DNA from 2 places in the Parathermosynechococcus lividus PCC 6715 genome. Region 1 is predicted to be linked to the other one. Evidence: predicted binding sites of a transcription regulator. Region 1 holds the regulator's gene; the other holds the start of a gene.
The links. The regulator HrcA, encoded in region 1, represses chaperone genes, less so after heat shock. The targets are predictions, from matches to a motif close to TTAGCACTCNNANNNTNNGAGTGCTAA.
Positions count from the first base shown of each region.

Region 2: the regulator HrcA is predicted to act here: its motif matches at 12,291-12,317, upstream of groES (co-chaperone GroES).

Region 1 is NZ_CP018092.1:2,107,237-2,122,098, reverse strand. Features, by position in the region: gene BRW62_RS10335 (TatD family hydrolase) at 1-45, shown strand, start outside; gene BRW62_RS10330 (phosphoketolase family protein) at 325-2,754, shown strand; gene BRW62_RS10325 (Rpn family recombination-promoting nuclease/putative transposase) at 2,916-3,785, shown strand; gene dnaG (DNA primase) at 3,946-6,018, opposite strand; gene rpiA (ribose-5-phosphate isomerase RpiA) at 6,061-6,768, opposite strand; gene BRW62_RS10310 (EI24 domain-containing protein) at 6,906-7,664, opposite strand; gene BRW62_RS13145 (hypothetical protein) at 7,775-8,017, shown strand; gene BRW62_RS10300 (NfeD family protein) at 8,053-8,481, shown strand; gene BRW62_RS10295 (glycosyltransferase family protein) at 8,522-9,865, opposite strand; gene BRW62_RS10290 (NUDIX domain-containing protein) at 9,864-10,352, shown strand; gene BRW62_RS10285 (RsmB/NOP family class I SAM-dependent RNA methyltransferase) at 10,485-11,291, opposite strand; gene BRW62_RS10280 (DUF561 domain-containing protein) at 11,307-12,047, opposite strand; gene hrcA (heat-inducible transcriptional repressor HrcA) at 12,085-13,155, opposite strand; gene BRW62_RS10270 (mannose-1-phosphate guanyltransferase) at 13,358-14,862, shown strand, end outside.
Region 2 is NZ_CP018092.1:1,573,062-1,587,923, forward strand. Features, by position in the region: gene trxB (thioredoxin-disulfide reductase) at 1-325, shown strand, start outside; gene BRW62_RS07905 (sulfite exporter TauE/SafE family protein) at 322-1,080, shown strand; gene BRW62_RS07910 (hypothetical protein) at 1,096-2,583, opposite strand; gene ispD (2-C-methyl-D-erythritol 4-phosphate cytidylyltransferase) at 2,728-3,450, shown strand; gene BRW62_RS07920 (hypothetical protein) at 3,426-3,815, opposite strand; gene BRW62_RS07925 (aldo/keto reductase) at 3,928-5,109, opposite strand; gene BRW62_RS07930 (hypothetical protein) at 5,241-5,450, opposite strand; gene BRW62_RS07935 (DUF3318 domain-containing protein) at 5,457-6,107, opposite strand; partial or broken gene BRW62_RS15225 (transposase) at 6,224-6,382, shown strand; gene moaA (GTP 3',8-cyclase MoaA) at 6,530-7,495, opposite strand; tRNA gene BRW62_RS07950 (tRNA-Asp) at 7,613-7,686, opposite strand; gene BRW62_RS07955 (bifunctional folylpolyglutamate synthase/dihydrofolate synthase) at 7,719-8,984, opposite strand; gene BRW62_RS07960 (MORN repeat-containing protein) at 9,012-9,770, opposite strand; gene BRW62_RS07965 (ammonium transporter) at 9,913-11,424, shown strand; gene BRW62_RS07970 (carbohydrate ABC transporter permease) at 11,414-12,229, shown strand; gene groES (co-chaperone GroES) at 12,413-12,724, shown strand; gene groL (chaperonin GroEL) at 12,779-14,416, shown strand; gene BRW62_RS07985 (RNA-guided endonuclease InsQ/TnpB family protein) at 14,592-14,862, opposite strand, start outside.

The DNA of each region.
Region 1 (14,862 bases):
CCACCAGAAATGCTAGAGACTCAGGCCGGGCGTGTTGACCCTTAGAACCGCTCATTCGTTAAAACATTCAGGGTATTTCCTCACTACCAGAGTCTGCCGGTTTAGGATCAAAGGTGTAGTGAAGTTTGTACGAGCTGGAACCGCAGCTCGGGTTCGCCCTTTCTTCAGATATTTTTCTCTAGAAACGTTGCATCAGAATCATTCTGGCGAATCAACAGCCTGTACCAGTCTGGCGAAAGAGCAGATAGTCTGTGCATTTTGTTTTATCTTTTGAGTTCTGAAGCAGGCTGTCGTGGCTTCAACAGTTGATGTATGAGGGAATTTATGGTTAGCGCTCTCTCCCCCACAACTCAATCAATTCGTGCGTTTGGGATTGCCCGCGCCACTATTGAGGGTCAGCCCCTCAGTGCTGCAGAAGTGGATGCCATCGATGCTTACTTCCGTGCCTGTAATTACCTTGCGGTAGGCATGATTTACCTGCGGGACAACCCCCTGCTCAAAGTTCCCCTGCAACCAGAGCACATTAAGAAACGCCTCTTGGGGCATTGGGGAGCCAGCCCTGGACTTTCTTTTATCTACATTCATCTCAACCGCATTATTAAAAAATATCAACAAGAGATTATTTTTCTGGCGGGTCCCGGCCACGGTGCCCCCGGTGTCTTAGCGCCTGTGTATCTCGAAGGAAGTTATTCCGAGATTTACCACAACATTAGTGAAGATGAGCACGGCCTCAAAAAATTTTTCAAGCAGTTTTCATTTCCTGGCGGTGTGGGTAGCCACTGCACCCCAGAAACCCCCGGCTCAATTCACGAAGGGGGAGAACTGGGTTATGTGCTCTCCCATGCCTGTGGTGCTGCTTTTGACAATCCCAACCTGATTGTGGCCGCAGTGGTAGGAGATGGCGAATCGGAAACAGGGCCACTGGCTACCTCGTGGCACATTAATAAGTTCCTGAACCCTGTACGCGATGGCGCAGTCCTGCCAATTTTGCACCTGAATGGCTACAAAATTAACAACCCCACACTATTGGCGCGTATTCCCCACGCCGATCTCGAGCATCTCTTTCGCGGTTATGGTTATGAACCTTGCTTTGTCGAAGGCTCTGACCGTCCCTCAATGCACCAAGCAATGGCGGCAACCCTAGAGTACTGTGTAAACAAAATTAAGGAAATTCAACAGGCAGCTCGGGAGCAGGGGGTAACGCCTCTACCCCGCTGGCCGATGATTATTTTGCGGACACCCAAGGGCTGGACAGGGCCGGCTGAAGTGAATGGACGGAAGGTAGAAGGGTTCTGGCGAGCACACCAAGTGCCCATGGCCGATGTGCACAGCAACCCCGCAAACCTGCAATTGCTGGAGAAGTGGTTGCGCAGTTACCATCCGGAAGATTTATTTGATGATAAGGGAACCTTTCGCCCTGATCTAAAAGCACTGGCACCAACCGGCACCTACCGCATGGGGATGAACCCTCATGCCAATGGGGGGCTGCTCCGCAAAGACCTAAAAATGCCAGATTTCCGGGAGTATGGTATTACCGTTGAGAAGCCTGCCCAACTAGAAGTGGAAAACACACGACCCCTTGGCGTTTTCCTGCGGGATGTGATGCGCCAAAACATGACGAATTTCCGCGTCTTTGGTCCTGATGAAAACACTTCAAACAAACTTAATGCCATTTATGAAGTTAGCAAAAAATTCTGGATTGCTGAATTCTTTGAAGAGGATGAAGATGGCGGTGAGTTATCCACCGATGGTCGTGTCATTGAAATGCTCAGTGAGCACACCATGGAAGGGATGCTAGAGGGCTACCTGTTAACAGGACGGCACGGCTTCTTTTCCACCTATGAGTCTTTTGTGCATGTCATTGACTCAATGTTTAATCAGCATGCCAAGTGGCTGAGTATCTGCAATGAACTGTCGTGGCGCGCTGATATTGCTTCGTTGAACTTATTGATCACCTCGACGGTGTGGCGGCAGGATCACAATGGCTTCACTCATCAAGATCCGGGCTTTTTGGATGTGGTCTGTAACAAGAGTGCAGCGGTGACGCGAATTTATCTACCGCCCGATGTCAACTCCTTGCTATCGGTGGCGGATCACTGTTTGCGTAGCAAAAACTATGTGAATGTCATTGTGTCGGATAAGCAATTGCATTTGCAGTACATGGATATGGATGCGGCCATTAAGCACTGCACGAAGGGATTGGGAATTTGGGATTGGGCTAGTAATGATCAAGGCTATGAGCCGGATCTGGTGATGGCCAGCGCGGGGGATATTCCCACCCAAGAAGCCTTGGCGGCGATCGCCCTGCTGCGGCAAGAGTTTCCCGACCTGAAAATCCGCTACATTAACGTTGTGGATTTATTTAAGTTGCAACCGGAAACAGAGCATCCCCACGGCCTGAGCGATCGCGATTTTGATAGCCTATTCACACTAGATCGGCCAATTATTTTCAACTTCCACGGTTATCCATGGCTGATTCACCGCCTCACCTACCGCCGTTATAACCACGTCAACCTGCATGTGCGTGGCTATAAAGAGAAAGGCAACATTAACACCCCCCTCGAGCTAGCGATTAACAATGAAATTGACCGCTTTAGCTTGGCGATCGATGCCATTGACCGGCTGCCCGAGTTGCAGGTGGCCGGTGCCCATGCCAAGGAAAAATTCCGCAATATGCAGATTGAAGCCCGCAACTACGCCTACGAGTTTGGGATCGATAAGCCGGAGTTTAGCCACTGGACATGGCCACTTTAGCCCTTTGCGGTCATAGAAATCTCGCTCTCGCTTGGATATGTAAGCTCGCATCTCCCAAGTCAGAGGGACGTATTTCGCTGCAGACTTAACTGCTCTAGGCTCTTGAAGACCGTTTGCGGCAACATGATGGCTGTGGGGTGCATTCTCGATACACTGGGGGAATGCGAGATAACCTCTGTAAATACCTTGCTGAACAATACCCTACCGCCTTTACCCAGTGGCTTCTCAACGATGTCTCAGAAAATGTTTCAGTTCTCAAAACCGAACTGAACCTTGAACCGATTCGTGCAGATGCCGTCACCCTCGTGCGAACGCAACACTGCATTCTGCATCTAGAATTTCAGGTCGAACCAGAGCCAGCCCTACCCTTACGGATGCTGGACTACTGGCTGAGGCTCTATCGCACTTACCAATGCGAGATTGTCCAAGTCTTAATTCTGCTGCGACGAACACGGGTGCAGGTGCCCGATGTCTTTGAGTGGCCAAACACCACTCATCGCTACCGAGTGGTGAAACTCTGGGAAGAAGACCCACGGCAATTTTTTGCCATTCCTGGTCTATTGCCCTTTGCAGTGTTGGGGAAAACAAATAACGAAGCTGGTTTGTTGCAAGCCGTTGCTGACCAGATTCGTCAGATTGACTCCAAGCAGACCCGGCAAGAGTTGAGTACCATCGTTCAACTGCTCGCTGGGTTACAGTACAGTAAGGAGCTGATTCAAGCGATTTTTCGGGAGGGAATGATGCGCGAATCCGTGATTTACCAAGAAATTCTTCAAGAAGGACAACGAGAGGGAGAGAAAATTGGGCTTCAGCGTGGCCGACAAGAAGGGCGACAAGAAGGACAACTGGAGGGAGAATGTACGCTTATTCTCCGCCAACTCCGCCGCCGATTCGGGACACTACCCGATGCCGTGGTTCAACATATCCGTGGGCTATCTCTCGAACAGTTGGATGCTTTAGGAGAAGCTCTTCTCGATTTCCAAGACTTTAACGATCTCGCAATGTGGCTAGACTCTCAACCCAATCGTTAACTTAATGAGAGGTTCGGGGAGCGATAAGTCCCGCGGTGTATGCGAAACATCAGCGTCGGGAGGATGTCACACTGTTAGTCAGTTGGCTTAGATTCTTTCGCACCTATGAGGGTACTTATCGGCTATGGCTGGTGCACTCGAAAGACTCTTGATAGCAAGGCTAGGACAAGCTGCGGATTGCATTGAAGGGTGGGCAGCGTTCTTCGTCTAATTGCTGCAAATACTGGCGGTGCTGGTAATAGTCGTGGCGCAATTGCTCTAAAGCCTGTAGGCGATCCGCATCAATGCCGGGAATACTCTGAATGTCGGTACTAGGGCTGGTGATCATGCGCTCAAGGTATTGGCGGAGAGCTTCACTAGCGGGAGCCTCACTTAAAATGAGAGCTACAGTTTCTTGCCAAGACTGCAAAAGATAGCGACAGCGTTTCTCGACGGCAATGCGCTCCAAGACGGCGGCAGTTGCTTGGATGGTTAATTCGGGTCGCTCTAAGCTAACGGCAGTGATTTCATCAAGGTGCAGCAGGGGGGCAATCATGTTGGCGTGGTTATCTTCACTGATGGCATCAAAGAGGCGGCTGACCAAATCTACCTCTGTGAGGCGTGTGGCGGTATCGGTAGTCGGGGACAGCAGCCATTCGGCTGTATAGGGATCATCGGGAGCAGGTAAACCAGCGCAGAGATCTTCCTCAATGGCTAAAATTTGCCGCCACAGCCAGCGATGGTGGGATAGGCTAAACTCAATATCCCGTGCCTGTAGAGTCTGGCGAATGAGGGGGCGATAGTCACCCCGGTGGAGGTACAGTCGCAGCAATTGTTCTTCGGCAGCTTGGCGGAGGTTGTAGTCCGCTGGGCGTTGCCATTTTTGGGATCGTCCCTGCCACCGTTGCCCCCGTACCTGTTGCCGCAGGGATTCCTCTAAGCGCAGAATGAGGCGACTGTCACCGCGCCCCAGTAACTCGGCACAGCGGTGGATATAGTGACTGCGCAGGGCGGCATTGGGTAATTTTCCTAGCAGTTGAGTGAGCGCTTGGCTGGCTTGGTGGAACTGATCACTTTGGTTCAGATCGTACCGGGCAAGGGTGGTGTCCAGTTGCCAGTCTAGCCAAAGGGGAGCGGTATCCAGCAGGGTTTGGTAGCGATCGCCCGTTGCTTGTGCTAAAAATTCGGCGGCATCTTTACCGGCGGGTAGGGTTAAAATCCGTAGAGTCAGATCGCCACGGTAAGCCAAGTCTGCCGCTTCACCAATGGCGCGATCGGTGGCGCGTTGTCCTGCGGTATCGGCATCGAAATTGAGGATAATCTGCTTGGACTCGGTGTAGCGCAGAAGCAGTTTAATCTGGGCTTGGCTGAGGGCAGTACCAAGGCTGGCCACTGCTTGGGTTAACCCTGCTTGGTGCAGCGCCATGACATCAAAATAGCCTTCGACCACAACCGCTTGATCCTTATGAACAATGGTTTGCCGCGCTTTATCCAAGCCAAAGAGCAACTGCCCCTTATTAAAAATGGGGGTTTCGGGGGAGTTGAGGTATTTCGGCTCCTCGTTGCTGAGGGTGCGACCGCCAAAGCCCACCACCCGTCCTTGGCTGTCCATAATGGGGATCATCAGGCGATCGCGAAAACGGTCGTAGTAGCCGTCGGCAGTGCGTCGGGGGACAATCAGCCCTGCCTGTTCAACCAAGCTAGCGGGATAGCCCTTTTGCTCAACAAGATAGCTATAGATAACCTGCCAACCAGCGGGTGCATACCCTAGGCGAAAGTGCTGAATTGTCGCTTCCGTTAAGTGGCGCTGCTGCCGCAGATAGGTGTAGGCAGCCTCACCGATGGGTTGGCGCAGAGCGTGTTCATAAAAACTAGTCGCGATCGCCAGAAGTTCGTAGAGTTGCTCTTGAAGGGATAAACGCACCTGTAGCGCTTGTTTGTGGGCGGCGTCTAGCGTTCGCACCGGCACCTGATACTGCTGAGCTAACTCCAGTACCACATCGCCAAAGGAGCGTTTTTGCAGTTCCATCAGGAACTTAATGGCATTCCCCCCCGCCCCACAGCCAAAGCAGTAATAAAACCCTTTGCTGGGGCTAACCGTGAAGCTAGGAGTTTTTTCGTCGTGGAAGGGGCAACAGCCAACGTACTCCCGTCCCCGTTTGCTCAACACAACATGCGCTGCCACTACATCGACGATGTTGACGGCTTCACGCACGGCTTCAATGGTATCGGGGTGGAGACGGGGAATATCCATAGGTTTTCAGGATAGCTGATCCCCACTGGGGAAGACGGGAGACTAGACTACTTCGCGAACACGAGGCTGCCCCTCTACAAGTTCACCCACCAGAACGACATCGGCCACATTGACAAAGAGACCATTTTCAAGCACCCCAGGAATATTGTTGATCGTCTTTTCTAGGGCTGCGGCATCCGCAATCTCGGCAAAGGTTACGTCTAATACAAAGTTACCTTGGTCAGTAATCACAGGCCCATCTTTCTTAACCCCCATGCGCAGTTCTGGTTTGCCTCCCAAGGCGGTTAAGGCACGGCTAACAGGACTCAGGGCAAGGGGCAAGACCTCGACAGGAACTGGAAATGTTGAACCAAGCCGTTCTACAAGTTTGCTGCTATCCACGACCACAAGGAATTGATCCGCCAGCGAGTCAACAATTTTCTCGCGGGTATGAGCGGCACCCCCCCCTTTGATTAAGTTTTTAGCTGGATCTACTTCATCCGCACCGTCAATGGCAACATCAATTTTAGTGACATCATCGAGGGTGACGAGGGGGATACCGTACTGCTTTGCCAGTACCGAGGCTTGAAAGGAGGTGGGCACACCGCGAATATTGCTCAGCTCGCCGTTGCGCAGGCGATCGCCCAAGAATTCAATCACAAAGGCAGTGGTTGAACCCGTACCTAGCCCCACCACCATGCCCGACTGGACGCGATCCGCAGCCGCTTTGGCCACCGCTTGCTTCATTTGTTTAACGGCGTCTTGACTCATGCCCAAGCTCCCATACATTTCCCAAACAGCACAATAGCATAGTGGAGCAGGGCATAACCGATGCTCCGGTATGATGGCTTGGGAACTTCGCGAGAACTGTTCAACGGTACCTTGACCTCTCCCGCACTCAGGCAACGTTAACGCTGAGGCAGCGCAGGGGAGACTGACAGGGCGGTGTTGGGGTCTCGCTCTTGAATTAAGAGGGCGGCGGCAACCACCCCCACTGCGGGCACGAGCACCATTCCTGCAAGGGGAACCAATAGACCCAGACACTGTGCCAAACCAAGGCCGTAGATTTCTGGGGTGTAGGCTCGGGTTAAAACTTGGCGTTCCTTAAGGGTTCTACTGTGCTTTTCCAGCGGATAATCAAAACTCCCTCGCCCAAAGAAGTAGCTATTGACTAGCACCATTACGATGGGTTGCAGTGGGCCACACAGGAACGACAGTAGTAAACAAACCAGTTGCACAAGTGCGTCCCGCAGGGCAAACCAGCCGCCCACAATGGTATTGAAGAGGTCTCGCCGCCAACCCACCTCAATGGTATGGCCGGTTGTAATTTTCTCTACACGATTGAGAAGTGGGCCCAAGAAGGGAATCACCACCAATGGAATGAGGGTTTGGTAGCCAATTAGTGCCAAAAAGAGAGCGATCGCCACGGCGACCACATCCACAACCGCATCGTAGAGCCACTGCCATGACCCCAAGGGCACCACTACCCATTGTTCCCCAAGGGTTTGCACCGCCACGAAAGCGCTAATAATCAAGGCTGTGCCCAGTAAAAAACTCACGATCGCCGGTAGCAGGAGGTAGGCCCACAAACGATGGCGGGCAATAAAGCGTAAGCCACGACCAAAGGCGAAAAATCCCCGCTGAAACCGCTGACTTACCGACCACATTCGTCCCAGCACTGGTCTGCCTTAGAACCCATTCGGGGGATCCTAGCTTATCCGCGGCGGGGTGGTGTGCCCTCATCATCCGGGGGGGCGCATCGGCCATCAGGTGAGTCGTGTCGGTGCGATCGTTCTGGGATACAGGGGGCGTACCGGGTCGCCAAAGCCATGTGGCCAGCACTCCCAAGGTCAGTATTCCCACCAACAGTGGCACAAAAAAGTTAGTCATTATGATTACTCGCGTGGATTTCATGATTAATTACATACTGACAGACGTGGTGTCTTTTCAGCGTAGGTTACCTGACGCCACACGGCTGGGTTCAGTTCCGACCATGGCGGCCATCTTAAGCTATGGTTGAAATGAAACTTTGGGCTTGCAAGAGTAACGATAGTGATGGCGCTGTCACCCTTCTGGATCTGGTGTATTGCGGCAGTCATTCTCTTTTTGATGGAGTTTTTTCTGCCCACCGCTTTTGTGGAAGCCACCCTCGGCATCAGTGCATTGATTGTGGCCTTCACCTCGTTTCTAATTCCCAGTTTTCCCCTACAGGTGGTGCTCTGGATTCTGCTATCGGTGGTGGTGGTCTTCCTAATGCGCCGCTATCAGCCGAAACGCACTGCCCCAATTCTCAAAGAGGGGGCTGAAGCACAAACGATTAGCCAAATTTTGCCGGGGGAAACAGGGCGGGTACTTTACGATGGCATTTCGTGGCAAGCGCGGTGTGATGATCCCCATCTGGCGATCGCCGAGAATCAGCGAGTGATTGTTATTGGCCGCCAAGGCACGACCCTCATTGTGGTGCCCGAAGACACCATTTCATGATGAACTCCCCAAGGGGTAGTCCTGTAGTGGTAACAATGCGCTAGAGGCGATGTCCCTTGTCTGCAATCTTTAACGTTAAGTCCACTAGCTTTGCTGCTGCTCCAGGGTCTCCTACGACGTTCTGTAATGCCGCTTTCATGGCAACCAAGTCTTGGGGATGCTCTAAGTAGTAAAGAATCTGCTGTGCCACTGCGTGGGGATCAAGGGGGCCGACGAGCTCCGGTACGATTTCTTGCTGTGCCCACAGGTTTGGCCACGCTTTGTAGCCCAAGCCTTGCTTGACCAGTTGCCAATCCATCTCTGGGGCTTGAAGGAGTTGCCAGAACTGCCGCCAACCTAACCCTTTGGCCACTAATGCCCAAAACACCAAGGCGGTCCAGTGCCGACCAATGGCAGGCAGCGCCACCAGTAACCCCGCCAATCCATCCCAAGGATGCGCCCGCTGTACCCGCAGTTGTTGTGCAGGCAGGAGCACGATCATGGGCACATTTAAGGCCGCTAGCTCAGCAGTGTTGGCACCAACGGTTGTGACGGCGATCGCCACTTGGCGCAGCAGCGGATAATTGGGTAATTGCTGCCACAAATACACCTTGGTGCCCTTGGGAGTTTCAAGGTAGGGAATGCCCTCTAGTGGTTGCTGCAGTTGAGCCGTTGTGCCAGCAATGTGCTTTAGATCGGGGTTATGCTGCGGGTCAGCATAGCGACCCAAGGTCTCGAGGGTGAGGGTGGGCGCCACAGGAATGACACATGCAACAGGCGGGTTCACCGTGGCTAAATGATCGGCGATCGCCAAGCAGAGGGGCACCCCCAGTTTGAGCTTATTTGGCTTTGACCCCGCCATCAGTGCAACCAACGGTGTGTCGGCTGCTATGCCCAAGTCTTGGTGCACCTGCGGTTGCTCCCCACGCCCAAGGGTTTGCACATCGGTCATCAGATCTCCAATAACCGCCACATGGGCACGGGTTGGTGGCAGCGGCAGCGGACGGCGCAGAGCAATCACATCGACCCAGCGGTGCCAACGCGCCTGCCATTCACAGTAGAGAATACAGCGATAGCCTAAGCGTTTCGCCAGCAGCACCGCAAACAGTTGATCGCCGCCTAGAAAAACCACAACCCCGTGAGGGAGCCAGTCCCAACCGCTAGAGGTCGTTTTGGTGCACAATAATCGCCAAAATTCTTGCACCGGCAACACCCGATCCACCCCAGGATAGCGGCGGGCAATGTCCGCCTCGCGGCCACTGGCATGGGGACAGGGCACCATTACGACCGAGATGCGAACCTGATCTGTAGCCTCCTGCCGCAGAGCCGTAACGTAGGGATACACCCACGTTGCCAACTCCCCGGGGCCATTACTGAGAACAACAATATCCTGTTCTGCCGCCATGTCCCCTGTTGCGTTACCCTATCCTTGCTACCGTACCATGAAGCCTTCGTCGATGTACCGCAATCCTGCACCCACAGTTGACATCATCATTGAACTGTTAGATTATCCCCAGCGACCCATTCTCCTGATTGAGCGCCGCTATCCTCCCTTAGGTTGGGCTATTCCGGGAGGCTTTGTGGACTACGGCGAATCGGTGGAGGTGGCCGCCCAGCGCGAAGCTCGTGAAGAAGTGAGCCTTGAGATCACACTCCAAGAATTACTATATGTGTACTCAAATCCTGCTCGAGATCCCCGCCAGCACACCCTCAGTACAGTGTTTATTGCCACAGCCCACGGTACGCCCGTCGCGGCAGACGATGCAAAGGCTGTGCATATTGTACCCCTTGATCAGTTGCCGTCTTCCCTTTGCTTTGATCACGCGCAAATTCTCAAGGATTATCTGCACTGGCGGCAGACGGGTCAGCGGCCTCGACCGCATCAGTTGTAGCTTGCCAACACAACCAGTTGCTCAGTTCGGGCATTGGAGTTGGCTCTCCCTCGCCTTGATGCTGCCACAGGATGGTAAAGGCTCCTGCGCCTTCCTGCTGCTGCGGCCAGAGGCGATAGCAAGGCAACTCACTTAGGTGAGACTGATAGGCAGCCAGTTGGGGAACAGTCTGGGGATAAATTGGGGATACTTGGCACTAAACCACTTGGCCACCTCTTCGTTTTCTTCGCGACTAAAGGTACAGGTGCTGTAGAGGAGCCAGCCTTGGGGGCGCACCAACGCCGCCGCTGCCGCCAGAATTCGTTTTTGACGGCGTTGATTATGGCGCAGGGTCAGGGGATGGAAACAGCCCTCAGCGGTCTGGCCTTTGGCTAGCAGGGACTGGCCGGAACACGGGGCATCGACGATCACCACCTCAGCCGTCTGAGGCAGGGTTGCTGCTAAATCGGCACTATCACAGCAGGTGACCCCCACTGGATGAACACGACAGCGTTTGAGGTTACTAATTAACATCCCTAGGCGCTTAGGGATTGCTTCATTGCAAAGTAAGTAATCGGGCTTGAGGGCGCGCCATGCCAATAGACTTTTGCCTCCCGGCGCTGCACAAACATCAATGATCAGGCTAGGGGAGGGGGGCAAGGAAAGGAGGGGAACAGCCGCAAAAACGGAGGAGCTATCTAGGCAGTAGTAGGCACCTGCTTGGTGGAGTGGATGTTGCCCCGCCCGAGTGCCCACGGCCAGTCGGCTCACCCATGGGGGTTGCCAAGGGAGAGGAGGAAGGACTGGAAACGGCGAGGGGGTAGGGGGATCCTGGCGCCAGAGGATCGCTGGCGGTAAGGGCTGAGGGATGAACAATGCTGCCAAAAAGCGTTCCCGTTCGGCAGCAGCCTCAAACAGGCGTTCCGCACAGTTGAGCGCCAAACGGGAGGGCTTGACCACTGCTGCTAGGGAGTGTTAGGGGGCAACGGCCACAGCGCGATGAAGGGCGTCCGCTAGGGCACGGACACTGGCAATCATGGCGACTTCGCTGTTGAGTTGGTTCACCGCCGAGCCAACGCCAACCCCAGCAGCACCACTGGCGATCGCCAAGGGAATGGTGACAGCTGACAAGCCAGACGCACAGAGAACGGGAATGGAGACGGCCTGAGAGATTTCGTAGGCCGCCGCAAGGGTCGGAGCAGCCTTTTCAATTAGACCTAGAGTGCCACTATGGCGCGGTTGACTGCTCGTTCCCCCCTCCGTTTGGATGACATCCGCGCCCGCCTCTACTAAGGATTCCGCTAGGGTTACCTGTTCATCCAGCGGCAAAGTGTGGGGCACTGTCACCGAGAGCATAATTTGAGGCAGCAAGGAACGGGTTTGCCGGGTCAGTTCAAGAACTTCCGTGGCACTGAAGACACGGCCTTGGGCATAAAAACTATCGTAGTTGCCAATTTCTACGAGATCTGCACCTGCTGCAACTGCCTTCACCAGCAGGCACGGATCCACCGCAGACACACAAATGGGCAGCGTGGTAACCTCTTGGGCAATCCGCACGAGATCTGGATCAGCAGCAATATCCACCAATGTGGCTCCGCCATGCTCTGCGGCGGTGACCACCGCACGAACGCGATCGCCATCAAAATTGTTGAGGCCACTAATGATCTTCAGTACTGAGCGCTGGGCAAATGCAGCAGCTAAACGCGGATGCAGCATAAACTTGAAACTTCCAAATAATAGTCGTTGTTCTATCCTATCCTGAGACGGCATAGGAACGGCTGACCTGCTCGGAAAGGTAATCGGCAGCCGTGGCCACCAAGGGAATGATACGAGCGTAGGACATGCGTGTTGGCCCAAGAATACCAATCGTGCCAACGGGGGCGTTCCTGCAGCAGTAGCAGGAATAGACCAAGGTGCAGCAGTGCATTGGCGCAAGGGCATTTTCAGTGCCAATGCGAATTTGCACTTGGGAAGAGGCGGTGTGATCGGGGCTGATCAAAGGAGTGAGCTGATCCTGCTGATCCTCAAGGAGGTGCAAGAGCATTTGCACTTGTTCCACCTGCGAGAATTCCGGTTGCTGCAACACATCGGCAAGACCACTGACCACAAGGGAGGTGCCTTCTTGGGCATAGCGTTGGCTCAGTTGTTGAAACAGGGACTGGAGGTTTTGGCCATAGTCCTGAAAGTCAAGGTCTAATTGCTGCCAGTCAATGAGCGTTAAATCAACTAGCGATCGCCCCCGCAATTGATGGTTCAAAAAATTTGTTAACACCTGCAATGTCCGATCCCGCAGGTCAATCTCTTGCGGTTCACTGGGCAAGGAAATGACTGCCGATTGGGTTTCATAGCTATCCAGCACTAGGATAACCATCACCTGTTGCGCATCCAGCGCCACCAGTTGAATTAAACGGATGCGCCGCTCTAGACTGTTGGGCAAGGAAATTAATGTAATGTATCCACTCAGATCAGATAACAGTTGAGCAGCTTGACGCAAAATTACTTCCAAGCGATAGCGCCCCCACAAAAACTGCTCGGCCAAGAGGGACTCAGCTTTTTGCGCCACATCGGGGATAGGCTGAACTAACTCATCAACGTAGAGACGGTAGCCAGAGTCCGAGGGAACACGGCCGGCGGAGGTGTGGGGTTGGTAAAGCAGGCCACTGCGTTCTAGCAGCAGCATAATATTGCGCACCGTGGCGGGGCTAACCTTAAGGTTATATTCGGTGGCGATCGCCTTAGAGCCAACGGGTTCTGCCGTTGCAATGTAGTGGTTGATGGTGGCACCAAGAATTTGCTTCTGGCGATCGTTCAGTTCAATCGTCATAACCCCACACATCCCTAACGTTGATCGTCCGTGCTTCCTTTTATCTATAAACCAGTGAACGCTGATTCAGCAATGCAAAATCCTACAGGTGCCGCATCTAAATAATCATTGCAATCTTAGGTCTGGGGTCTAGTTGCCCCTAGGGTGTCCCCTAGACTAGAAAGTAAGGATACCCGTCAAGACACAGCGGAAGGAGGTGAAGTTGCGCGTCGTCCTCATGGCTGGAGGCAGTGGTACACGGCTGCGCCCCCTCACTTGCGACTTGCCCAAGCCAATGGTGCCAGTGGTCAATCGTCCTATTGCAGAGCACATTCTCAATCTGCTGCGCAGCCACGGCCTAGATGATGTGGTGATGACCCTGCACTATCTCCCTGATGTTGTGCGCGATTATTTTGGGGATGGCAGTGAGTTTGGGGTGCACCTGAGCTATGTGGTTGAGGAAGAGCAGCCCCTTGGTACCGCTGGCTCTGTGAAAAATATTGCCCACCTGCTGGCGGATCCCTTCTTGGTGGTCAGTGGCGACAGCATTACGGATGTGAACCTCAGCGAGGCCATTCGCTTTCACCACCAACACCGTGCTCCCGTTACCTTGATCTTAGCTCGAGTGTCCAATCCCAAGGAATTCGGGATTGTCTTTACGGATGAGGAGGGGCGGATTCGCCGCTTTCTCGAGAAGCCCTCAGCGGGGGAAGTCTTTACAGATACTGTCAACACCGGTATGTACCTGCTCAGTCCAACCGTGATGGACTATCTCAGCGGCGGGACAGAGCGGGACTTTTCTCGAGATTTGTTTCCCCTGTTGCTCCAGGCAGACGTGCCCATGTACGGGTACATTACCGATGCCTATTGGTGCGATGTGGGTAGCTTGCAAACCTATCAGCAGGTGCAGCGGGATGCCCTCTACGGTCGAGTTCAGTTAGACATTCAGGGCACTGAGGTACAGCCGCGGGTGTGGGTGGGGCGCAACACCACCTTGCCCCAGGATATCCAGCTAGAAGACCCGATTGTGCTTGGGAATAACTGCCGCCTTGGTGCGGGCGTAACCCTCGCTGCAGGGACGGTGCTGTCAGATAACGTCATTGTTGGCAATGGCAGCCAACTGCGCGGTGTGGTGGCTTGGAATGGGGTGTTTGTTGGCGATGATAGCCACCTCGAGCACTGCATCTTGGCTCGCCATGTGCATGTGGATCGCCACGTCACTCTCAACGAAGGGGTGATTGTCGGTACCCGTTCAGTGATTGGGGAGGAGGCCAGCCTCAGTCAAGGAGTGCGGCTGTGGCCGGGCAAGCGGATTGAGCCGGGGGCGATCGTTAACGAAAGTTTGATCTGGGGAACCACAGGGCAGCGGTATCTATTTGGCCAGCGGGGGGTGGCGGGGGTGGCCAATGTGGATATTACCCCAGAGTTTGCCGTACGTTTGGCGGCAGCCTATGCTTCCACCCTTGAGCCGGGCACCAGTGTACTTGTTTCTCGCGATCAGCGCAGTGTCTCGCGTATGGTGGCGCATGCCCTGATGTCGGGGTTGATGTCTGTGGGGATTCATGTCTTGAATTTGGAGGCGATCGCCCTGCCCATTGCCCGCTTTGCGGCTCAGACCCTTTCGGTGAGCGGCGGTATTCACGTTCGTGCCCACCCCGATCGCGCCGATCAATTGCTAATTGAATTTTTTGACCATAAAGGCATTAACCTGAGTCGTGCCCGCGAACG
Region 2 (14,862 bases), 530 kb from region 1:
GGCCACAAAGCACCGCGGCAGCTATGCCCTGCGCAAGCTCTTCCACGAGAGCGATCGCCTGCTGCTGGTGAAGTACGTCTCCCCCACCTGTGGCCCGTGCCATACCCTCAAACCCATTCTGGATCGTTTGGTGGATGAATTTGAGGGAAATGTCCAACTCGTTGAAATTGACATCACTGAGGACAGCGCCATTGCCGAGCAAGCGGGGGTCACCAGCACCCCCACCATTCAGCTGTTCAAAAATAAGGAACTGCTGGAGGTGATCGTTGGCATGAAGCCCAAAAGCCAATACCGCGAGACGCTGCAACGGTATCTGAGTGCCTGATGAGCAGCCTTGAGATACTGCTGATTGCCCTAGCGGGGATAGGGGCAGGGTTCATCAATGCCATTGCCGGTGGGGGCACCCTCATTAGCTTTCCGATCCTGATGGCGGCGGGGGTGCCGCCGATGGCAGCCAACATCACCAGCACGGTGGCATTGGTGCCGGGCTACTTGGGGGCAACGCTTGCCCAGCGGCAGGATCTGCAAGGTCAAGGGGCACGGCTGGGGTTCCTGGTTCCCGCTAGTGTGCTGGGGGGGATCAGTGGGGGTGTTTTACTCCTGAGCACCAGTGAGCGGCTGTTTGGTTTTTTGGTTCCCTACCTCATTCTGTTGGCGGCACTCCTGTTGGCACTGCAAGACCCAGTGCGGCGCTGGCTCTTGCAACGGAGACCGCACGGGGGCGGCGGCAGGCTGGCGTGGGCGATCGCCCCGGTATTTCTGGCAGCGCTCTACGGCGGCTACTTTGGCGCAGGGCTGAGTGTGATTCTCCTAGCCACGCTGGGGATGGTACTGGAGGATACCTTGACCCGGCTCAATGGCCTCAAACAACTCCTCGCCTTTGCGGTCAATGGGGCAGCCGCTGCATTTTTCCTCTTCTCGGGACAGGTGCTGTGGCCAGTGGTGCTAGGGATGGCGATCGCCGCTGTCACTGGGGGGCTACTGGGCGGTAAGGTAGCTCGCTTTGTTGAGCCTAGGGTGCTGCGCCTGATCGTGATTGCCGTAAGCGTCATCGTCGCTATCCTCTACCTTGTGGCCTAGGGAGACCTCCCGCCCTTAAGACTGACGCCGCTGGAGATCCCGCTCAAGAGCCTGCTGTAAACTACGGGTTTGATCGAGGACGGTTTCAATCCCCTCACTGTGGGTTTGGCGGACAAAGGTAATTTTCAGTTCCTCTAGCCATGTTACCAGTAACTCCTGAATGGCTTTACCCACCTGTTCGCGCTGCATTTCTTGGATGAGGGTTTGACCAAATTTCTGCGCCAGTTGACTGACCAGCAGGGTGCCTTCGCGCGGAAGGCTGGCTTGGCTGTGGGCACTGCGCTCTATTAACCCTAGCAGGCGATCGGTAAGCTGTTTGGCAATGTCGTGCCGCCACTGAGCCGGTAGTTGCTGGAGGGCAGGAATTTCCGTCAGGCGGCGATAGGGCGGAGCTTGGCGAAACACTTGATCGACGCTGTAAGCCACCAGTGCCTCGATGTCTGGCCGCAGTTCCGGGATCACTCGGTACAGCACCACCTGAACCATCAGGGCAGCCACCTCCCCCAGTTCATCCACATCATTGCTGGCCGCCAGATCCCGGGCATGGGGGAGCCAACGGCCAAATTGTCCCCGCTGGATGGCTTTTTGAAGCTGAGTGAGCACCTGCAGAACCACCACTTCAGAAACGTCCGTGGCGATCGCCGCCACCACCCCCTGAGACGCTTGCTCTTCGAGGCTATCTAGACAGATCACGTCCGCTTGGTCAAGGCGAATAACAACTGGGATAATCCGCAGCCATCCCCATGTCGGCGCTAACCACCAAAAGGGGAAAAAGAGCAGGACATCGTACCAGCGCCACAGCATGGCATCCCGCCAATGGTACGCCCGATACTGGCGACTCAACCAAAAGGTACGCGCCAAAAACTCCACAAAAAACAGCAGGTTAAAGGGAATATCAATGGCATCAAAGTGGTTGATAAAATTGCCATCCTCACCGTAGGCGCGCCAATAATTGCTGGCCATCAGGGGCACAATGTGCTGCTCAAACCATCCTAGATTCTGCTGCCAGTCGTTGGCGTTGATGTAGGCCGGACTCCAAAAGCGTGAAAACGCCTGTCGAGACGAGGCCTCACGATTCCCAAATACCTTAAGCCGCATCAGGTTCTTAATGCGCTCAAGGGTGCCCGTTTTGTTGGCAAGGGCAAAGGGATCGGTGTCCACTATAACTTCGCTGTGCCGCCGCAACTGTGCCAGTAAGGCTGCGGTGGCTGGGGCATCTACCCCCTGGGTTTCAATGGTTTGCCGCAGTTGGGCAACCATGGCGATATACTGCTCGGTTTCGCGGTGGGGTTCAATGCCTTTAATGGGATCGTACAGTGGGGCGATCGCAAAGGGCTGAGGAACGTAAATGATGCGCTGAATCAGCGGAATGCGAACTTTCCCCAATAGCCAAAAGTCCCGTAGCGGAATATAGGTGAGGTCAAAGAGCACTAAGAGCAAGTTCACGCTGGCGATCGCCACCATGATGCGTTCGTACGTCCGGTTGAGAGGCTTATCAAACATCAGCACAACTCCATCACACCGCAGCTATTCCAGTCTCTCCTATCGCGCTGATCTTGGGCTGGCGTTACTGCCCAAAAAAATGAGGAGCGCATGGAAGTACGACCATCTGTGGCAAGATGGGGGCGATGTAGAGTTTGATCACCAATGCACATCCTCATTCCTGCGGCTGGAATGGGCAAGCGGATGGGAGCTGCCCAGAACAAATTACGCTTGAGCGTGCTAGGGCAACCGCTGCTGGCATGGACCCTACAGGCGGTTGCCGCTGTACCGGCCATTGAATGGATTGGCATCATTGGCCAGCCCGAGGATTTCCCGGTTTGGCAGACCCTCATTACCGATTTAGCCATTCCCCAACCTATCCTGCTGATCGAAGGGGGTGATACACGCCAAGCATCTGTATATAACGGCTTGCGCGCCCTGCCTACCCATGCCAGCCACGTCCTGATCCATGATGGTGCCCGCTGCTTGGCTACACCCGCCTTAATTGAGCGGTGCGTTCAGGCACTGGAGACCTATGACGGATTTGTGGCAGCGATACCTGTAAAAGACACGATTAAAATCGTGGATGCGGCTGGTGTCGTGAGCCAAACACCGGATCGCAGTACGCTGTGGGCAGCACAAACGCCGCAAGGGTTTCGGGTCGATTACCTCCTCAACGGTCATGCCACGGCGGTAGAGCAGGGCTGGGAGGTGACCGATGATGCCGCCTTATTTGAGCGACTCGGGCACCCCGTCCACATTGTCATGGGTGAAGACACCAACCTTAAAATTACAACTCCCAGCGATCTCCCCCTTGCAGAGCGCATCCTACAGCATCGCTGGGAGCATGGCTTGGGTTCCCCTTATGCCAAGGTTTCAGGGCAGTAGCCCAAGCCCTGAATAAACTGTTTGCGAAACGCCTCAATGTCATCGTAGTTGGGAGTCCCGTGGGAGACCACAGCCACTTGGTAGCGGCGCATCACATCTACCATGGGTTGTCCTGTCTCGAGTGCCCATAGTGCCATTTTCAACGAAATCCCCGGCGTGTAGGGAAACCCCAACTCGTTTAAGAAGGCGCGAAAGTTTCCTGCTTGCTCATCAGATAGGGGTGTGTGCATTTTAACCCGCACCACCCAGCCATCCACCTGATGAATTACTGTGACAAACTGAACCGGCAACTTAGCATATTCGTGTAAGAATTGCACAACCCGCAGGGTAAGGCTGGCGTTGCTCAGGTGGTAGATGAAATCCATAGTGTGACCCTCTTACCCTTACACTTTCATTGTCGGTGACCCACCTGCCGCCGCCTAGGGGAATTCTCCGCGATCGCGTGGGGGAAACTCCCCAATCTCCCATGAGGGCTGTTCACGCTTGTGACAGTCGTTTTTGCGCCGCCCCCGCAAACAGTTGGTGGGCGCTCTTGAGAATGGCAGGAATGGCTTGGCGATGGGGACTCTTGGCTAAACAGGCGCTGAGGTCTAACTGATCAACGTGAGCTGCATTAGCTCCCGGAAACCAGTGACCGCCGTTCCCGAGTAGGTTATAGCGCATACGGGCATAGTCCACCAAGTCGTAGGCTTGGGCTAAGTTCCACAGCCAAAGAATCGTAGGAATATTCACCTCGCCGGGCGTGTGGTGATAGGGGGGCAGCCCGTGGTGCCATGTATGGTACCAATCAGCGCCAAGGCGTTCAATGGCAGCCTGCTCTAGCCGCGCTACAATCGGCGGCAGCAGCATCTCGGCTTGGTTCAGTAGGCTTAAGACCTCGAGATGGGCCTCAAAGTCACTGGGGCGAGCTGCCCCCACACTGAGGGTATGCACCTGAGGATGCGAAAGACAAAAGAGATCATTAAAGACCATTGGACTCAACGGAGCGCATAGCTGGGAAAGGCGAGGGGGTGGGTTGTACAGCATTCCCCCTTTGTCCGCAGGGCTAATGATAAAGACCCCCATATCCCGGGCGTGAGCGTCTAGAATGGCAGGCCAATTTTGTTGGTTGATGTAGTACCAGTGCAAGTTCACGTAGTCAAACACATCACTGGCGATCGCTTGGCGAATCACCTCAAGACTGCCGTGGGTAGAAAACCCCACAAAGCGGATACGGCCTTGGGCTTGGAACTGGCGCACCACCTCCAAGCATCCCCCCGGTCGCAGTACCTGTTCAAGGTGTTCCGGTAAGTTAATGCCGTGGATGCCCAGCAAATCAATGTAATCCAGCCCCAGATTCTGCAATGAGGTTTCTAAATTCTCACGAAAGTCTCTGGCATTGGCTCGCGGCCCAACCTTGGTTTGCACAATTAGTTTTTCTCGGGGCAAGCGCGGCAAAATTTTGCCCAACTGCACTTCCGAGGTACCATAGCCACGAGCCGTTTCGATATGGTTAATGCCGAGGTCTAAAGCTCGCTGGATAGTCGCTTCTAAATTCCGCTGATTCTCTGCCGGAATGGTGCTAGGGGGCACGTCCTGCCATGAAAATTGATAGCGCATCCCCCCACAGGAGAACACTGGCATGGCTAAATTAGTGCGACCAAAACGACGATAGAGCATTGGACTCCCCCTTCAGAAATTCAGGCGGCAACAAGTTCAGCAAAGACGAGTGTGGCCTCCTGTGCGAGCGCCGAGTGGCATCGGTCGCGGTGGTACAAACGGAGAGCCGTGGCCATTGAGTGCCTGCTGGCTCAAAGGGAACTGTCTCGCTTTTTCTTGGTGACCTGTCGCCATAGGGTTGGCACAAAGAAAATAAGAAAGGCCACCTGAGCGGTAAAGGTCCAGCCGTAGTACCGCAGTACAGGATGGAGATCAAGCTGCCCCATCACCCCCAGACTGGCCATTGTCCAAAACAGAATAAGCGCCGGCACCAGCAGGCGACGATTGCGAGAGGTAGCCATCGGGGGTTACTGCGGTAAGGTGTCAGTTTGCAGGTTTTGCATCCGGGCTTTGGCTTTGGCGGCACTTTTTTTCAGCGCCTGTAGGCGTAGCTCATAGCGTTTGCGTTGGCGACGGTTGGGGCTTTGCTCAATGAGTAGTTTGAGGGCACTGCCCAAACTTTTGTAGGCATTGGGCAGCTCGTAGCCGAACCGCGTGGCGAGGGCGATCGCCCGTTCATCTGCTGCGATCGCCTCCTTAAGAACTTTTTCACCGTTATTACGTTGATACAGTCGCCAGCCAGAAAAGCCACACAGTCCCAGTGCCAGCAACAGGAGTAAACCATCCTGTACCCAGAGTTCACCCACGGCGCCACCCAAGCCAATGGCTAAGGCCGCCATTTCCCAACCGTCGCGAGGAATAGTGTCATTTTGAATCCGCGCCACCTCATGCCAAAAGAGTAAATTACGTTGATCCTTTGCCAGTTGATCCCACCGCGCTAGGTCGATCTGAATTTCCACCTCATCCTTGCCAATTTCTTCGCAGGTAATCAGAGGCGGGTTCACGCCACTGGCCGGCTCAATCATTACCCAGCTTTGCAGTTCAGGCGGTAGCAGTGCCTTGAGGCGGCGCAATTCTGCTAAGTCAGAGCGAGCCACTGAGGAAGCAGCAGAGGTCATAGCACAGTCCTAAGATATAACGTTATTTTACAGCTTGAGAGTATCTATGAAGCTCACACCACCCGCTGACGCGAGGTAGTGGTGTCGGTGCTAACCTGAGAATTGAGAGTCCACAGATCACTAGCCGAGAAATCAGGAAGGAATTTCGTGCTTTCCTAAACTCCTACTACTGGAAGCCTTTCTTCTGGAAAAGGGGTTATGGATTTGTTTCCGCTGGTGGGGCATCTCTGGAAATCCTGAAAGAGTACATTGAGAACCAGGGCTACAAGGACTAGATCTATTGGCAATTCCGCTTTGCTCCATTGCCGCAACCTAACCCCACCCTGCTAAAGCGAGGATGGGGAGTGCGGTCTAACTTTGTTCAACCACTCAAAAAACCGAGTTATTGCCATTTGGAATTGGTATGTTCTAAGAATATGGCGCTAACCTCCGATCTGATACATGGCATGGTGAACTTCAGCAGCCCGAATCGCCGGTTTCATGCCAAGAACTTGTTGATAGGCCTCTTGTCGTGCCTGAGCATCCAGCCCTCGCAGAGCGACCCCCGCTTCTTTGAATAAACATGCCCGCAGAACCCCATCCGCCGAGAGTCGCCAGCGTGAACAGTGATGACAAAAAGGCTGCGACTCTGAGGCAATGAACCCAATCTGGGCACCACAGGCGGTGACAAAGTTAAAGGACGTGGCATCTTGGGGACGGGGCACAGGTTGCAGATCGTAGTGACCTTGGAGTTGGCGAATCATCGCTGCCGCACTGATAAATTGACTATGGGGTAGATGACAGGCATAACCAATGCGCATTAGCTCCAAAAACCGTACCTCAATCCCTAGGGATTTTGCGTATTCCACCATCGAAACTAGCTCGTGATCGTTGACCCCCTGCATCACCACCATGTTGAGCTTGACCTGAAACCCTTCGTTCACCGCACGGGCGATCGCCCCTTTCACCACCTCCAACTGTTGTCCATGGGTAATGGTTGCAAAGGTGTGCGAATCAAGGCTATCTAAACTGATGTTCAGCCGCCGTACTCCATACTCTGCCAACACACCTAAATAACTAGATAAACGCAGGCCATTGGTGGTCAAGCTCAAGTCTGGCACCCCCACCGCTGCTAACGCCGCGAGAATTTCAGGAAATTCTGAACGCAGCAGTGGCTCTCCCCCCGTCAGCCGCACCGCCTCCACCCCTAGGGCAACCAGTTCTGCCACAATGGTCGCGTATTCCGCCACCGTCAGGTAATGCTGTGGCGGCATAAAGGTTGCGTCTGTTGGCATACAGTACGTACAGCGCAAATTGCAGCGATCGGTAATCGAGAGACGGAGCTTGCGAATGCGCCGCTGGTGAGTATCTACAAGGTGTTGGCTTGGGGGACTGGCAACCATAACCATCCTGCGTGACATCCTCCCGACACTACCCCTACGGGTACAGGGCGGGACGTATTGCTTCCCGAACCCCTCATTAGTTAAACCCAAGGGCAGGTTCCATTCACCTACTCTTGAGAGCAACGGGACTGACGGGGCTCGAACCCGCAACTTCCGCCGTGACAGGGCGGTGCTCTAACCGATTGAACTACAGTCCCAATTTTTGAGCGATCTTTAACCTAGCAAAACCCTACAGCGCTGTCAATACACCATTGCGGTGAACCCCTAGCACAACCGCAATGAGATAGAGGGAGCCACACACAACCGCATGGGGAGGAGATGCCGCTAACGCCTCTAGTATGCTGCCAAAACACCGACACTCTGCCACCTCAGGACAGCATTGGCGTGCCAGCGCAGCTAAGGTATCGAGGTCGGCGCTCTGGTGCGCAGGCACAGGCACCAGCCAGAGGCGATCGCCCCGTCGCAGAAGTTGCTGGAGAATCCCGGCGTGATCTTTGTTGGCCAGCATCCCCACCACCCAAGTCACTGTCGGCCACCCCAGTTGATCCACGTACTGCCGCAGATAGGCGGCTGCTGGCGCGTTGTGGGCACCGTCAATCAAAAGGCCTTGCCCCTGCCAAGATAACCATTGCAGTCGCCCTGGCCAGCGGGTTTGCCCCATCCCCATTTCAATAGCCTCAGGCGCAATGGACCAACCCTGCTGTTGGAGTTCTTGCACCGTGGCGATCGCCAACGCTGAATTCACCAGTTGCATCTCCCCAGCAAGGGGCAATGGATAGTCAATCCCCCGCCAGGTTGCCCACCCGGGGCGCGCCGACCACTGAGCCGGCTCAGGCCACACCGCAGGGCACTGTAGCTGCTCGAGGCGAGTTTGGATAACCGCTTGCGCTTCTGGTGGCACTGGTCCAATGATTGCGGGTCGGTGGGATTTGAGAATCCCCGCCTTTTCACCGGCGATCGCCCCGAGGGTATTGCCGAGGCGCTGCCAATGATCCCAGCCAATGGAGGTAATCACACTCACCAAGGGGGGTGGGCAGACGTTGGTGGCATCGAGCCGTCCCCCCAGCCCCACTTCGATAACCGCAATGTCCACCCGCTGCTCAGCAAAATACAGCCATGCTGCAGCAGTGACCAATTCAAACTGGCTGGGCTGGTAGGTCAGTTGGGGTAGCACCCCCTCGATCCGGCGAATCAGCGCTAAGAAATCGTCCACGGCAATTGCCGTACCATCAACGCAAATGCGCTCACACCAACTCAACAGGTGCGGCGAGGTGTAGCGACCAGTGCGATAGCCCGCCGCCCGCAGGACACTGTCAAGGTAGGCGCAGACTGAGCCTTTACCATTGGTGCCTGCCACATGGATCAAAGGAACCCGCTCCTGCGGTGCTCCGAGGGCACTTAAGAGTTCTTGGATAGGCTCTAGCCCCAAACGCACCCCAAAACGACTGTAGGGTGCGAGGGCTGATGTAATGGCATCTGTTGACGTTAAAGGCACAGAATGAGAGCATCCCCCAAACGAATGTTAGCGGGGTTCGCGGCGACCGTTCCGCCATGTTGCTACCAAGCGGGAGCCGTCGGGCAGTGTAAACACCCCTTGCCCATCGAACAGGCCATTGCGAAAATTCCCCGTATAGCTGGTGCCATCCCCAAAGGATAGCGTCCCCATTCCATGGTACTGACCCGCTTCAAATTTGCCTTCGTAGCGGGTACCATCGGCAAAAGTTAAAACGCCATTGCCATGAAACTGGCCATTTTGGAAGTTGCCTTCGTACCGTTGACCATTGGCCAGCTCTAAAATCCCTTTGCCATTGAAGACCCCATCCACAAACCCGCCTTCGTAGCGACCCCCATCCGCATAGGTCAGCACTCCTTGGCCATGGTAACGACCATTGCGAAACTCCCCCTCGTAGCGGTTGCCGTTAGCCATCGAGAGAATCCCTTGACCGTTAAAACGACCATTCAGGAGTTCTCCTTGGTAAGTGCTGCCATCGGGAAGGGTCATTGTCACATCCCCCGTAACCCGCTGACCTTCATAAACAGCAATTTGCGCCATCGCTGGGAGCAAAGGAAGCGTTAACACCCCCAACCCCAGCAGGGCAAGAACAAGGCTGTTGGGGGCGATCGCCCGAGGGCGGACGAGGGCAAGGCTAGGGCAACGCAAATTAGTCAGCACTGGATACTCCGAACACTTGCGGGCAATTGCAACTTTCTTAACTGGCACATGCAGCAACCTATGCAGAATTTGGGCAGTGATTCCGGTATTTTGTAATTGCTGATACATTTGGCCGCGCTCCCCTTCAGGGATGATCAAGCAAGGAATTGCCTATATTGCTAGTTTGCGGCTCAACCCTTGGTATCCCTTAAGAGTTGAGGCTGGTGGGGGTATCTGTAAATTGTCTTCGCGTGACTGGAAAACTAAACCTATGAAGCTGCGCTCTGTGTCCCGTCGTTGGTTGCGTTTGAACCATCCCTTGAGTTGTTTGCTGTACCTACCCCTGCGCCGTACCCTGCTGGTGTTTGCTGGGATGATTGGGGTGCTCTCGGCAACGGCTGCCCTTGGCCAAGATACTGCCGCCTCGAGCGATATTCCCGAAGCCGTGGCGGTGGTGCTCAATACGCTCTGGGTTCTTTTTGCAGGGGTGTTGGTATTCTTCATGAACGCGGGCTTCGGTATGCTGGAGACCGGCTTTTGTCGAGCTAAGAACGCAGTCAACCTCCTCTCAAAAAATCTCATCGTCTTTGCCCTCTCCAGCATTTCCTTTTGGTCCATTGGGTTTGCCCTCATGTTTGGGGATGGCAACGCCTTCATGGGTTTGAGTGGTTTCTTTTTGCTAGGCTCCGATAACAGCCCCGCCACGGAAAACTACAGCGGAGTTTACGACGCTCTGAGTTGGGCAGCAGTCCCCTTGTACGCCAAGTTCTTTTTCCAACTGGTGTTTGCCGGTACAGCCGCCACCATCGTCTCAGGGGCAGTTGCTGAGCGCATTAAGTTCTATGCTTTTTTTGTCTTTAGCTTGTTGTTGGTGGGGATCTCCTACCCAATTACCGGTCACTGGATTTGGGGTGGGGGTTGGTTGCAGAAGATGGGAATGTGGGACTTTGCGGGTTCAACGGTGGTTCACTCCGTCGGTGGTTGGGCGGCCTTGATGGGGGCAGCACTGCTTGGGCCGCGCTTAGGCCGCTATATGGAAGACGGCTCAGTGGCGGCGATCCCTGGCCATAATTTTGCCATTGCTACCCTTGGTTGCTTAATTTTGTGGTTAGGGTGGTTTGGCTTTAACCCGGGCTCGACCATGACCGCAGATCCACTGGCGATCGCCCACATTACGGTCGCAACCAATATGGCCGCCGCCTTTGGTGGGGTTACGGCAACGGTAGTCTCCACCTTGTACTTTGGTAAGCCGGATCTCTCAATGATCATTAACGGCATTCTGGCAGGCTTAGTCGCCATTACTGCCCCCTGTGCCTTTGTTACCCTTGAGAGTGCCATTCTCATCGGGATCATCGCGGGTATCATCATTGTGTTTTCAGTGGTTATTGTGGATCGTCTCAAAATCGATGATCCGGTCGGTGCCATTTCCGTCCATTTGGTCAATGGTATTTGGGGCACCTTGGCGGTGGGTCTATTTGCCGATGGCCCAGGGAAGCTCTACGAAGACGGTCCCCTTAAGGGGTTACTGTGGAGCGGGGATGTGACCCAACTGTGGCATCAGTTAGTGGGAGTGCTAGCAGTAGGGGGCTTTACAGTACTCTTTAGTACGGCAGCTTGGCTATTACTGAAGGTAACGATGGGGATTCGCGTGTCTCCAGAGGAAGAAATCGAGGGGTTGGATATTGGCGAGCACGGGATGGAAGCCTACGCCGGGTTCCTATTCCGCGAAGAGGTCAAGGGCTTTGTGGATCTGCTGAAACGGATGTCTGGGAGTGGCCGCTAGGTTCCGCACTGTTGGGTTATCACTGCTGTTGGGGCTAGGCGCCGTGCTGCTGCTGAGTCCCTTAATCGTTGTGGTGTGTACCTCCGGCTGGCCTGCGGGTGCACTTCCTAGCCAACTGCTGCCGCCTCAGGGGTGGACATGGCAGAGCTACCAAAGCGCTTGGGCGCAGGGGCATTTTATCCGTGCCTTTGCTAACTCTACCCTAGTGGCATTGGCGGTAACGGCCTGCCAGCTATTTACGTCCGCGTTGGCGGGCTACGCCTTAGCGCGCTTACAGTTTCGCGGCCAGCAGTTGATTCTGGTGCTGATGCTGGCAACGCTGGTTATTCCCTTTCAACTGCTGGTGATCCCAATCTTTTTGATCTTGAAGGCAGGCCATCTGATTAATACCTACGGCGCGTTAATTCTACCAACGGCTGCCAATGGCTTCGGGGTCTTTCTGATGCGGCAATTCTTCTTGACCTTGCCCGTGGCACTTGAGGAAGCAGCGTTCTTGGATGGCGCTAGCCGCTGGCAGGTGCTGTGGCATATTTTGCTGCCCCTGAGTCGGCCTGCCCTCGTCACGCTATTTATCTTTACTTTCATTGGCGAGTGGAATGACCTGTTTAAGCCCTTGGTGTTTACGACGAAACCGGAACTGGTGACGGTGCAGCTTGCCTTGGCGAACTTTCAGGAACAGTTTACAAATGACTGGCCGCTGATGATGGCCGCAGCCGTGATTGCTACGGTGCCGGTGATTGTGTTGTTTGCCCTTGGCCAGCGACAGTTGATTCGCGGCATTGCCACGACTGGCCTGAAGTCCTAGGGTGCCGTTCGGAAAACCGTACTGCAACCCGAGTTGCGATCGCCAACACCCTCTCGCTACATTAGCACTCGGAGGTAGAGAGTGCTAACACCAACGTCTCGACTCCTTGACTGCTGCGCGATCGGACAGAGCCGTGCAGCATGACGTTTACCCTTACTCTTACGATTGGGAGATCAGTACGCTATGGCAGCCGTATCTCTAAGTGTTTCAACTGTAAAGCCTTTGGGCGATCGCATTTTTGTCAAAGTCAGCGAAAGTGAAGAACGCACGGCTGGGGGCATCTTGCTGCCCGACAACGCCCGCGAAAAACCCCAAGTGGGTGAAGTCACCGCCGTTGGCCCTGGCAAACTAAACGACGACGGCAAACGCCAGCCAATGGATGTGAAAGTGGGCGACAAAGTGCTGTACTCCAAGTATGCCGGTACCGAAGTCAAGCTAGCCGGTGAAGACTACGTTCTGCTTTCGGAAAAAGACATTCTGGCAGTGGTTGCCTAATCACTTGCCTTGCAACATCTCATTACTGTTGAACAACTGAGGTAGGAAACACCTATGGCAAAACGTATCATCTACAACGAAAATGCTCGTCGCGCCCTTGAAAAAGGCATGGACATCTTGGCTGAGTCCGTGGCTGTCACCCTTGGCCCCAAAGGTCGTAACGTCGTCTTGGAAAAGAAATTTGGTGCCCCGCAAATTATTAACGACGGCGTCACCATTGCCAAAGAAATTGAACTAGAAGACCACATTGAAAATACGGGTGTTGCCCTGATTCGCCAAGCTGCCTCTAAAACCAACGATGCCGCTGGCGATGGTACTACCACCGCTACCGTGCTAGCTCACGCCATGGTCAAAGAAGGGCTACGCAACGTTGCAGCCGGAGCGAACCCCATCTCCCTAAAACGCGGCATTGACAAAGCTACCCAATTCTTAGTGGATAAAATTGCTGCCCACGCTCGCTCCGTCGAAGACTCAAAAGCCATTGCCCAAGTGGCAGCCATCTCTGCCGGTAACGATGAAGAAGTGGGTCGGATGATTGCCGATGCCATGGACAAAGTAGGTAAGGAAGGGGTAATTTCCCTTGAAGAAGGCAAATCCATGACCACGGAATTGGAGGTCACCGAAGGGATGCGCTTTGACAAAGGCTACATCTCTCCCTACTTTGCCACTGATACCGAGCGGATGGAAGCCGTTCTCGATGAGCCGTTTGTTCTCATCACCGATAAAAAAATCACTCTGGTTCAAGACCTCGTGCCCATCCTAGAGCAAGTGGCGCGTGCTGGCAAACCCTTAGTGATTATTGCTGAGGACATTGAGAAAGAAGCGCTGGCCACCCTAGTGGTGAACCGCCTGCGTGGGGTGCTCAATGTGGCTGCCGTTAAAGCTCCTGGCTTTGGCGATCGCCGTAAAGCCATGCTGGAAGACATTGCGGTGCTCACTGCCGGTCAGGTGATTACCGAAGATGCGGGTCTGAAACTCGACAACACCAAATTGGATATGTTGGGTAAAGCTCGCCGCATCACCATTACTAAGGACACCACCACGATTGTGGCCGAAGGTAACGAAAAAGCCGTGAAAGCCCGTTGTGAGCAAATCCGTCGGCAAATTGAGGAAACCGATTCCAGCTACGACAAAGAGAAGCTGCAAGAGCGGTTAGCCAAGCTGGCGGGTGGCGTAGCCGTGATTAAAGTGGGTGCCGCCACCGAAACTGAAATGAAAGATCGCAAGCTGCGTCTCGAAGATGCCATCAACGCGACCAAAGCAGCCGTTGAAGAAGGCATTGTCCCCGGCGGTGGCACAACCCTTGCCCACCTAGCACCCGAACTGAGCAACTGGGCTGCGGAACACTTAACCGGTGAGGAGCTCATTGGAGCTAACATCGTTGAGCGTGCCCTCAGTGCTCCGCTGCGCCGCATCGCTGAAAATGCTGGTCAAAATGGAGCCATCATTTTTGAGCGGGTCAAAGAAAAAGACTTTAATGTAGGTTACGATGCAGCCAAAGACGAGTACGTCGATATGTTTGCAGCTGGCATTGTTGACCCTGCTAAAGTCACCCGTTCGGCGCTGCAAAACGCAGCCTCTATTGCTGGCATGGTGCTGACCACCGAGTGCATTATCGTCGATAAACCCGAGCCAAAAGATAATGCTCCCGCAGGGGCAGGCGCTGGCATGGGGGGTGACTTCGACTACTAGTTTCTTAACGAACTAGCATCACCCATGATTCATTGCCAGTGGCAACGTAACCTGTTCCAAAGTTAGACAACTCACAACGGAATCAGGAATTAGGTAAAGCGGGGAGTGACTCTCCGCTTTTTTATTGGGCTAAAAGGGAGCATTGACACTCCCACCGACTAACGTCGGGGGATTCTTACGTAGTCCACAAACGAACTCGTAAAGGCGTGAGCAAACCGCCCCTACACAGTTCCTTGAGGCAAAGCCCCAAAGTTCTGCTTACTTTTCTGAGTAGGTTAGCTGAGGCATTAGCGTCCGCATTGACCAGCCATCCTTTGGCTGTTTGGTACAAGCCCCGTTTCACTCGTTTCCCAGATGCCTGCCACCCGTCGGGTTTTTCACCATAATTAGGTAGCTCATCCCCATCCGAGAAACTAGCTTGGGAACTATACGCTTCATCAACCTCA